Linked DNA regions of Saccharobesus litoralis. The protein of the gene in region 1 interacts with the protein of each later gene in a pairwise test. Links are inferred from orthologs where the notes say so. Each region holds a gene or a part of one and is shown in the gene's direction. Other genes may lie near its edges.

Region 1 (5,195 bases):
TTATCGCTCACGACAGTGACTCTTAACCAATGCCGCATAAGGTGGTTTCCACCTGCACCTGAATGCCGATGGGATGGGCCAAACCATCATGTTTTATATAGTTGCGTTACCTTCCAGCCTTCCTTGTACTGTTGGTAACTCGTAACACACTGGGTGAGCATTTATGCTTGCTGAGCCTGCAAACCCCTCTCACTAGAAGAGCAAAACTACAGAGTTTTGTTTCCAACAAATTCTAAGTACCTGCATCCACGCAGGCACCAATGGTAGGACTTGTAAGCCAAGTCCCGCCAAAATAAGGCTAATAGTGTTATCAATTATAAATGGTTAGAAGTCCGCAGCTTGAGATGCTAAATAGTTACATTTAATCAACTCACGTAACCGCTATCTTCTAGCAATTCACTTGATGATGCAGCATCGCGGGCTAAATCATCACAACGTTCGTTTTCGGCATGGCCAGCATGGCCTTTGACCCACTGCCAGTCTACTTTATGTTTGTTAGCTGCTTCGTCTAAACGTTTCCATAAATCAACATTTTTAACTGGCTTTTTATCTGCTGTTTTCCAACCTTTTCTCTTCCAGCCGTGGATCCATTGATTAATACCATTTTTAACGTATTGGCTGTCAGTTGTTAAGGTGACATCGCAAGGCTCGGTTAATGATTCTAAACCAACAATGGCTGCTAATAGCTCCATACGGTTGTTCGTGGTTAATTGGTAACCTTGGCTCAACTCTTTTTCATGTTTGCCGTAGCGTAATACAGCACCGTAGCCGCCAGGACCTGGATTACCCAAGCAGGAGCCATCAGTATAGAGATAAACTTTTTTCATTTGTTTGTGTTATTTGTGGGACTAACATTTAATTTGTCGCGCAGTATACGGTATATTGATAGTCAAGGTTAATAAGATTACAACCCAAGTGCGTTGTATTGTTGGCAAAATATGTCTCGTCAAATAGTTCTCGATACCGAAACAACAGGTATGAATCAAGGTGGTCCCGTTCATGAAGGCCATCGTATTATTGAAATTGGTTGCGTGGAGGTGATTAATCGCCGGTTAACCGGTAATAACTTTCATGTTTATATTAAGCCAGATAGGTTAGTTGATCCTGAAGCGATAGAAGTTCACGGCATTACCGATGAAATGCTCGCCGATAAACCCATGTTTAATGAAATAGGGCAGTCATTCATTGACTATATCAAAGGTGCCGATTTGGTCATTCATAATGCGCCGTTTGATGTTAGCTTTATGGATCATGAATTTAGGTTAAATGGCTACAATATAAAAACTGAAGATATTTGTACTGTTACCGATACTTTAGTTATGGCGAAAAAGTTGTTCCCGGGCAAACGGAATAACTTGGATGTACTTTGTGACCGGTATGGGATTGATAATTCACACCGAACGTTACACGGCGCTTTGCTTGATGCTGAAATATTAGCTGATGTATACCTGTTAATGACAGGTGGACAAACGGATTTAAATTTAGCATCTGATGGGGGCAGCGAAGGCGCAGAATCAGGCGGTATTCGCAGAGTGTCATCTAACCGTTCGCCATTAACAATAATTACAGCAACACCTGAAGAAATACAAGCGCACCAAGAGCGCTTAGCGTTAGTCAAAGAAAAAGGCGGCAGTTGCCTTTGGCTAAACGAATAAAAATAAAACCCTTCAGGTAATCAGATAGGAAAATCTATGCTTCGCCTGTTGGCTATTATTATCATCATTTGGCGTTGTTGTTGCCCAACTAGCGTATTAGCGGTTGAGGTTAACGACAGCGAACACTGGCCTAAAAACGACCCTAGCGTACTGGATGTTATCAGCATGCTAGGCAGTAAAGGCGCTTTCAATGGTGTTAAGTTACTTGATAATCGTTTTCGTATTGATTACGCGGTAGACGAAGTCACCCTTATCTTTTTTCGTAAATTCGGCTCATCTCCTGTTATTTTAATCCGTCCTGATGGCAGCAAACTTTATGCACCAACGATTAAAGATGAAGAAGGCGATTGGTTTGACGATAAAACGTATGACATGATCCGCCTGATCAAGCCTATGGTTGGGCCTTGGCAGGTTGTCGGAAAGTTAGAAGATCATAATAAAATAATGGTGATGTCTGATATTCAACTCAGTGCCGAGCCGTTACCTCCCATTTTGTTTCAAGGTGAAACAATCACAATTAACGCCAGCTTAACTAATGCTGGTCGGCCTATTGAATATAAAAGCTTTAGTGACGTTGTCAGCTTGGATGTCACTTTTACCAGTACTAATAATAGCGAATACGAAAACTTTGGCGCAGATAGCGCGAAAGTCGCTAGCTTTGCCGATGACGGTAAAGAATTTGATCAATATCCAAAAGATGGCAAGTTCACAGGTGTTTATCGCTTGAATTTACCGCCAGGTGAATGGTTGCCGAGTATGTATCTTGATTTGGCTTTATTTAATCGAGAGCTAACGATGGACCCTTTGATTTTAGAGCCGATACCTTTTGATATCAGTATTGAAACTACAGTGGTAAATGGCGATTTTCATCATCTTAAAATAGGTCCTAAAAGCGATAAAATTAACTTTGAAAGTTTTGTGTTTAATGGCAAAGCTTATTTTCCCAACGGTGAAATAGAGCAATTCTCGCTTGATCAGGAAAGTGCTGATATACGGGTGCAACCTTTAATGAACTATGAAGATGGCGCTTATAAAATCGAGCTTGATGCATTTGGACAGGATATTAATGGCCGTGATGTCATGATCCGTGTGCCTCCTGTGGTCTTTACAGCAGACCCGCCGCCGCCCCCTGAACCGACCGCCGAAGAATTAGCCGCAATGGAAGCAGAACAACTGGCAAGAGAAAAAGCCGAGAGAGAGGCGGAAGAGGCTAGATTGAAAGCGCTACAGGAAGAAAAAGAGCGCAAAGCCATGATTATTACTGTTAGCGTTAATGTTGGCTTGATTTTAATTGGGATTTTTGTGTTTTGGTTTATCAAATCTGGCAAGAAAATAAAGTTAGGTTTACCTAAGCTGAACTTCAAAAAAGCCAAGAAGGAGCTGGTATTAGATGATGCGGATGAAAAATCGTCAGATACTGATGATATAATCGACCTTTCTTTGCCAGAAGAAAGATAAATGAAAAAATTGAAAAAAAGCGGTTGACTCATGCGCCATCTAACTTTAACATTGCGCCCGCTTCTGACAGAGACCCCGTCAAAAGCCAAGCAGAATGCTTGATATAGCAGAAATGGAGTGGTAGTTCAGTTGGTTAGAATACCGGCCTGTCACGCCGGGGGTCGCGGGTTCGAGTCCCGTCCACTCCGCCACTGCTAGACAATTTGCGATTTCGATTTATGCGGAGTGGTAGTTCAGTTGGTTAGAATACCGGCCTGTCACGCCGGGGGTCGCGGGTTCGAGTCCCGTCCACTCCGCCATCGTCGAATTGTAAATTTAAGAACTTTTATGCGTTAAGCAACCACGCGGAGTGGTAGTTCAGTTGGTTAGAATACCGGCCTGTCACGCCGGGGGTCGCGGGTTCGAGTCCCGTCCACTCCGCCATCTTATTTATGCTTAACCATGCCACGCGGAGTGGTAGTTCAGTTGGTTAGAATACCGGCCTGTCACGCCGGGGGTCGCGGGTTCGAGTCCCGTCCACTCCGCCACTTCTTTATCTATCATATCTATTTATTACCAAATCATTATCAATTTAACCTATCGGTTTTGTTTCTGTAACAGATTATAGTGCTGGTTGTTTTTCAACTTGCAATATTAGACAAGGTTAATGTTTCGATTCACGTTTTGTTCCATTGGTTATTTTGTCGTACTTTTCCTAGTTTTTCTTATACTTGTCACTTACTCGCCTATCACGTTATCCGCTGAAGCTTATACTAAACTGCCACCGGTTAATTTTCCGTCAGAAAACCCATTCAGTGAACCGAAACGGCTATTAGGTAAAATACTCTTTTGGGATGAGCAGCTATCAACCGATAATTCAGTAGCGTGTGGTACCTGTCATATTCCTGCAGCGGCAGGGGCTGATCCACGTATAGCTAATGGACCTGGGTATGATGAGAAGCTTGGAACACCAGATGATATCTGGGGAAGCCTAGGCGTTAAAGCTCGCGATCATCAAGGTAAGCTGAGCAAAAATAAACATTTCCATTATCGCCAGCAGGTAACGAGCCGAGCAGCTCAGAGTTATTTTTCGGGCTTGTGGTCCGACTTGAATTTTTGGGACGGTCGCGCAGGTTCACAATTTTTAGATCCTCAAACGGGTAAAGTGTTAATCAAGCAGGGAGGTGCGTTAGAAAACCAAGCGCTCGGACCTTTATTTAGCGCTGTTGAAATGGCTAAAGCAGAGCAACGACCTCAGGAGTTAATTGATAAGCTGCGCCAATCTTCACCACTTGCTTTAGCCACAGCTTGGCCAGTTGATGTGGCCCAAGCCATTGAGAACAATCCCTCTTATTCCGCTTTATTTGAACGCGCATTTGGTGATAGTGAAATTACGCTGGCGAGAATAATTTTTGCCATTACAACCTATGAGCGAACATTAGTTGCCAACCAAACACCTTGGGATCAAGCTATGCAAGGTGTAAAGCCACTAAGCTATCAACAAAATTTAGGTTGGGAGTTTTTTAAACAGTCAGGTTGTACGGATTGTCATAAACCTCCACTTTTTACGGATAATAAATTTTATAATATTGGTATTCAGGGGCAAAACGCCGATTTAGGACAAAGCGCTATCACTGGCAATAAAGCGCATATTGGGTTAATGAAAGTGCCTAGCTTGCGCAATGTTGGTTTAAAAAAAACCTTTATGCATACAGGTCAACAGCACAGCTTAGGACAAGTGATTGACGTTTATGCAAAGGTGCCATTTAAGTCTATTGCTAGTAAGAAACCCAATGGCGAGTTATACAATTTTCAATTTACTGAATTTCAGCGCAAAGCCATTATTGAGTTTATGCAACACGCATTGACGGATGAGCGAGTTAAACATGAATTATATCCATTTGACAGACCACAACTACGTAGCGAAAAACCGGCCGTAAATGGGCAGCAAGCCCCTGAAGTGCAACCATTGGGCGTCAGCTTTCTAGTGACAGAAACAGGTTCGAGCGTGCCAAAGATAGATTGGCAAAAAAGAGATAAAAATGCCGAGTTAATTGATATTGAAATTGTACGCAATGATGGCTACCACTTTTGGGCTAGCCG
Region 2 (6,418 bases), 390 kb from region 1 along the record:
TAGCTTGGGCTGTAGCTGAAGCAACGGCTAGTGAAATAGATGATATTAATATTTTACAAGCGAGCTTTTTAGCCATGCGTCGTGCAATAGAAGGCCTAACAACCCAACCTGAACTTGTTATGGTTGATGGCAATAAGCCTGTTACAGGCATAACTATGCCGTGTGAAGCTATAGTCAAAGGTGACGATTTAATTCCTGCAATCAGTGCCGCTTCTATATTGGCTAAAGAGTTTCGTGATCGACAAATGCTTGAGTTAGCCAAGCAGTACCCAGACTATGAGTTTAATAAGCACAAAGGCTACCCAACTAAGTTACATATGGAAAAATTGCAGGCGTTAGGGCCAATCGAGCAACACCGTAAATCATTTAAACCTGTTATTAGAGCCTTGGAGTCTCGTTAATGTCTGATCCTAAGTTTATTCATCTGCGCATTCATTCCGATTTTTCTATGGTTGATGGTGTGGCGAAAACCAAACCTATCGTGAGTAAAGTTGAAGACATGAAGATGCCAGCAATGGCGATCACGGATCAGATGAATTTATGTGGTTTGGTGCGGTTTTATGGCGCAGCTCATGGTGCAGGTATAAAGCCTATCATTGGTGCCGACTTGTGGCTGCAATCAAGTGAACTCGGTAACGAGTTGTTTCGGATGGTTGCGCTTTGTCAAAATAATCAGGGTTATAAAAACCTAACTTTACTTATTTCTAAAGCTTACCAGCGCGGTGAAGTACAAGGTAAAGCAGTTGTTGATAAGGCTTGGTTGGTAGAACACGCCGAAGGTTTAATTTTACTTTCCGGTGGGGTTGAAGGTGATGTCGGTAAAGCATTAATTAAGGGTAATGTTGCACAAGTTAATCAATTTGTTGCCTTCTACCAAGAGCATTTCCCAAATGCTTATTATTTGGAGTTGATCCGAACAGAACGCAAAGATGAAGAAAATTATCTTCATATGGCGGTTGATTTGGCATCTCAGGTAGGATTACCTGTGGTGGCGACTAACGAAGTGGTCTTTTTGGAAGAGGATGACTTTGACGCTCACGAAATACGCGTAGCTATCAATGATGGTTATACTCTGGATGACCCTAATCGGCCTAAACGCTATTCGCCGCAACAATATTTGTGCTCTGAACAGGAAATGTGCGAGCGCTTTGCTGATATTCCAGAAGCCTTGGCTAATACGGTTGAGATTGCTAAGCGCTGTAATGTCACTATTCGATTAGGCGAGTATTTCTTACCTAAATTCCCGACTGGTGGACTCAGTGATGAAGACTACTTAGTTAAAGTATCAAAAGAAGGGTTAGAAGATCGGCTCGAATTTTTGTTTCCTGATCCACAAGTTCGAGCTGAAAAACGTGGCGAGTATGATGAACGCTTGCAAATTGAAATGGATGTTATTAACCAGATGGGCTTTCCCGGTTACTTCTTAATCGTAATGGAGTTCATTCAATGGAGTAAAGACAACAACATACCGGTCGGTCCAGGGCGAGGGTCAGGTGCAGGTTCATTAGTAGCCTATGCGCAAAAAATTACCGATCTTGACCCGCTTGAGTTTGATTTACTTTTCGAACGTTTTCTTAACCCTGAAAGGGTGTCCATGCCAGATTTTGACGTGGATTTTTGTATGGACCGTCGTGACGAGGTTATTGCCCACGTTGCTGATATGTATGGTCGTGATGCGGTTTCGCAGATCATCACTTTTGGTACTATGGCAGCTAAAGCGGTTATTCGTGATGTAGGGCGTGTTCTTGGCCATCCTTATGGGTTTGTTGATCGCATTACTAAGTTGGTACCGCCTGATCCCGGCATGACGTTAAAAAAGGCGTTTGAAGCTGAACCAAGATTACCTGAAATCTATGATGCTGATGAAGAGGTGCAAGCGTTAATTGATATGGCGCGTCGCCTTGAAGGTTGTACGCGAAACGCGGGTAAACATGCCGGAGGCGTGGTTATCTCACCGACAACTATTACTGATTTTGCCCCTTTGTACTGTGATGCAGAAGGCAAACAACCCGTCACCCAGTTTGATAAAAATGATGTTGAAACCGCAGGGTTAGTTAAATTTGACTTTTTAGGCTTACGCACACTGACAATTTTGCAGTGGGCAATTGATATGGCTGACGTGCGAAATGCTAAGCGAGGCAAGCCGCCAATTGATATTACGGCTATTCCTATTGATGATCCCGCTAGCTTTCGTCTATTACAAAATTCTGAAACAACGGCCGTGTTCCAGCTCGAATCGCGGGGTATGAAAGACCTGATTAAGCGTCTGCAGCCCGATTGTTTTGAAGATATGATTGCACTTGTCGCCCTGTTTCGTCCGGGGCCTTTGCAATCAGGTATGGTTGATAATTTTATTGATCGTAAGCATGGTCGCGAAGAAGTTTCTTATCCAGATGCTGACTATCAACACGAATGTTTGAAAGAGATCCTTGAACCGACGTACGGCATTATTCTTTACCAAGAGCAAGTCATGCAGATTGCGCAAGCCATGTCTGGTTATACGTTGGGCGGCGCTGATATGTTACGTCGTGCCATGGGTAAGAAAAAGCCAGAAGAAATGGCTAAACAGCGTGCTGTTTTTGAAGAAGGAGCAATTAATAACGGCATAGATGGCGAATTAGCCATGAAAATCTTTGACTTGGTAGAAAAATTTGCCGGTTACGGATTTAACAAATCGCATTCAGCGGCTTATGCCTTGGTTTCTTATCAAACCTTGTGGATGAAAACTCACTACCCAGCGGAGTTTATGGCAGCAGTTATGTCTGCGGATATGGATAACACGGATAAGGTGGTGACGTTAGTTGACGAATGTGAACGAATGGGCCTTAAAATATTGCCGCCAGATGTTAACTCTGGGCAGTATAAGTTCACCGTGACGGATAAAGGTGAGATAGTTTATGGCATAGGGGCAATTAAAGGCGTAGGCGAAGGACCGATTGAAGCTATCATTCATGCACGAGAAACTCAGGGGCGATTTACCGATTTATTTGATTTTTGTACCAAGATTGATTTGAAAAAAGTGAATCGACGGGTATTAGAAAAGTTGGTGCAAGCGGGTGCTATGGATCAACTGGGCCCTCATCGCGCGGCTATGATGGCTAGTTTAAATGATGCGTTAAAGGCCGCCGATCAACATCATAAAGATCAAGCAATGGGTCAAGATGATTTGTTTGGTGTGTTAACCACAGAACCTGAAGATGTTGAAAAAGCGTTTGCCAATGTACCTAAGTGGCCAGAAGAGGTTTGGTTAGAGGGGGAACGTGAAACGCTAGGCTTATATTTAACTGGGCATCCAATCAACCGCTATCGTAAAGAGCTACGTCATTATGTGAATTGTAAAGTCGCTGATTTAGAACCCACGCCTAGAGGGGTAGAGGTAACTGCTGCTGGTTTAATACTAGGGGTTAAAGTGATGGTCAACAAGAAAGGCCGGCGTTGGGCCATTGCCACCATTGATGACAAATCAGCGCGTATAGATGTACGCTTTTTCCCTGATGATTATGATAGAGCAGAAGAATTATTGCAGAAAGATAAAATCATTATTGTTAAAGGTCGCGTGCAATTTGATGATTATAGCGATGCCAATATGATGGGGGCATCAGAGGTTAAAGACATAGTTGCCGCGCGTGAGCAAACGGTTAAATCGCTTACTTTTCATATCAACTCAAGTACGCTGACTGACGGTTTTACCAGTAAGTTAAAAGCCGTGATGGAGAATTACCATCAAGGTTCTGTACCGGTTAAGGCAATATACAAAACAGATAAAGCCCAAGCGAATATCAAGTTTGGTGTTAATTGGTATATTACGCCTAAGGACAGATTGATATATGACTTACAACAAATTGTCGGTGAAGAACAAGTGTATTTTGATTATGAAAGTTAAAAAAGGCTAGACCAGATAATGCTAAAAAAACGGTATAATAGTCCCGTTTTTTATAAAACACAGGTTTATTTGTCAAAAACACTAGCCTTACGAGAGGTGGTTAAATACAATAAGCCGAATTTTTTAAGAGCAAATCCAGATAATATCAGCGTTCTCGACAACAATTTCCTTACGCTGAGTAGAGTCAATCACAGGTAGATCTGAATGAGTTTGAATTTTTTAGACTTCGAGCAACCCGTTGCTGAGCTTGAAGCGCAAATAGAAGAATTAAAAAATGTTAATCAAGGTAGCGACCTTAACATTGATATTGAAGAAGAAATTGCTCGCTTAAAACAGAAAAGCCATGAGCTGACAGAAAAAATCTTCTCTGATTTAGGCGCTTGGCAGATCGCACAAATTGCCCGCCACCCTAAGCGTCCTTATACCCAAGATTATATCGATTTAATGTTTACCGAGTTCGATGAACTGGCAGGTGATCGTGCTTTTGCTGATGATCCGGCAATTATTGGTGGTATTGCTCGTTTTAACGGCGAACCGGTTGTTGTGATCGGTCAGCAAAAAGGCCGAGATACAGCAGAGAAAATTCGTCGTAACTTCGGTATGCCGCGTCCAGAAGGTTATCGCAAAGCATTGCGTTTAATGGAAATGGCTGAGCGTTTTAAAATGCCAATCATTACCTTCATTGACACGCCAGGTGCGTACCCAGGTGTTGGTGCTGAAGAACGTGGACAAAGCGAAGCTATCGCTAAAAACTTGAAAGTAATGGCAGCTTTAAATGTGCCTATTATTTGTACGGTTATTGGTGAAGGTGGTTCTGGTGGTGCACTAGCCATTGGTGTTGGTGATCGCGTTAACATGCTTAAATACAGCACCTATTCTGTTATCTCTCCTGAAGGTTGTGCATCAATTTTGTGGAAGAGTGCTGAAAAAGCCTCTTTGGCGGCTGAAGCCATGGGGATCACAGCGCAACGATTAAAAGAACTGGATCTGATCAACGATATTATTGACGAGCCGTTAGGCGGCGCGCATCGTGATTTTGATTTTATGGCGCACAATATTAAGCAGACTATTTCGCAGCAATTAGCTGAGCTAAAAGCTAAACCAGTCGAGACATTATTGGAAGAACGTTATCAACGTTTGATGTCATTCGGTTATTGTTAATCGAATAGCGTAATTTCGTTTGTTTAAGATGCCGCTTTTGCGGCATTTTTTTTAGCTTTATTTATGTCTTTGCTAACGTTTTAACCAATTGCTAATGCCTAAGCTTAATACCCAAGTACAATATTACTTAAATCAACCATGTCCTATTTTTATTGCGTTAAGTGGTGGGCTGGACTCCAGTGTGCTGTTGCATATGGCTGCGATGGCGCGTCAAGCCGATCAGCCGTTATACGCGATCCATATTAATCATGGTTTGTCGAAAAATGCTGAGCAGTGGCAACACCATTGTCAATTAATGTGCGAACGGCTGAACGTAACCTTGTTAACGGCTAAAGCAAGCATAACAACTAAAACTCGAACTAGCTTAGAAGCTCAAGCTCGAGAGGCTAGATATCAGCTTATGCAGCAGTTGATTATGCAGCAAACGAATAGTCCAGCTTTGTTATTAACCGGGCAACACATGGATGATCAAGTTGAAACGTTTTTTATTCGTTTAAAACGCGGTAGTGGTCCTAAAGGTCTTGCTGCGATGCGAGCAGAACGACAATTAACCTCAAGCATTAAATTAGTTAGACCTTTACTCCATGTTCGACGGCAACAGTTGGTGCAGTATGCTCAATCCCATCATTTGACTTGGGTCGAAGACGAAAGTAATGCTGACAATCAATTTGATCGCAATTTTTTGCGTAATCAAATTTTACCTATGTTGGAAACGCGTTGGTCAGGCTTTAGTCAATGTGTGAATCGAAGTGCTGAGCTAGCGGCGGAATATAATGACTTGGTCACTGAACTTGCTGAAGAGCTGTTGCAAGGTGCGAAATGTGAGGCTTTGCCTTGCGAGCTTGGTATGGCTGACTCGCTAAAAGTATTACTGGAGCAATTACCCGGCCATGCGATTGATAAGCTCTCGCTTAACGCATTTAAAGAACTATCACCGGCCAAACAACGCGCCTTGTTACGTTGCTGGTTGGCAAGCCATGGTGTTGATGCGCCAAGCCAGCAACAAATGCAATTAATTCAACAGCAGTTGTTTGTGCAGGAAGCCAATGCCGATACCCATATTAAACTGAGCCAAGTACAGCTTCGTGTCTATCGACATACATTATTTTTGATTGCCAATAGTCAAATAGCTAAGGTAGCCGCGTTGCCAGAAATTAACTTAGTTTTATCAACACAAGACGTGAAAAATAAGGTTTTCTTGCAAGTGGTTGATGGTGTTTCGGCAAGCTTTACAATTAATATTGTTAATAGCCATGAAGTTAAGATAACGAATCGCTTGGCAGGCTCTGTTCGCTGTCAACCTCAAGGTCGTCAAGGTTCGCGCCAAGTTAAAAAATTAATGCATGAGTACGCTATCCCTCCTTGGCAGCGCAG

What was found. Proteins that work in one complex are often made in the same cells at the same time.
Region 2: the proteins of dnaQ (region 1) and dnaE interact in binary tests that used the Escherichia coli proteins (3 or more experiments, as listed by UniProt). The link is inferred for Saccharobesus litoralis from one-to-one orthologs.

Annotation. Positions count from the first base shown.
Region 1 is NZ_CP026604.1:4,328,696-4,333,890, reverse strand. The notes cover bases 1-2,796. They hold dnaQ (DNA polymerase III subunit epsilon), read left to right. Parts: upstream 1-938; coding sequence 939-1,655; downstream 1,656-2,796. Other genes in these bases: C2869_RS15995 (TIGR03503 family protein), read left to right, coding at 1,692-2,796; rnhA (ribonuclease HI), read right to left, coding at 366-827. In the rest of the region: more of C2869_RS15995, read left to right, coding at 2,797-3,113; C2869_RS15970 (cytochrome-c peroxidase), read left to right, coding at 3,760-5,195. UniProt on the Escherichia coli protein: DNA polymerase III is a complex, multichain enzyme responsible for most of the replicative synthesis in bacteria. The epsilon subunit contain the editing function and is a proofreading 3'-5' exonuclease.
Region 2 is NZ_CP026604.1:4,714,806-4,721,223, reverse strand. The notes cover bases 1-4,083. They hold dnaE (DNA polymerase III subunit alpha), read left to right. Parts: upstream 1-400; coding sequence 401-3,883; downstream 3,884-4,083. Other genes in these bases: rnhB (ribonuclease HII), read left to right, coding at 1-401. In the rest of the region: accA (acetyl-CoA carboxylase carboxyl transferase subunit alpha), read left to right, coding at 4,088-5,044; tRNA lysidine(34) synthetase TilS, read left to right, coding at 5,139-6,418. UniProt on the Escherichia coli protein: DNA polymerase III is a complex, multichain enzyme responsible for most of the replicative synthesis in bacteria. This DNA polymerase also exhibits 3' to 5' exonuclease activity. The alpha chain is the DNA polymerase catalytic subunit.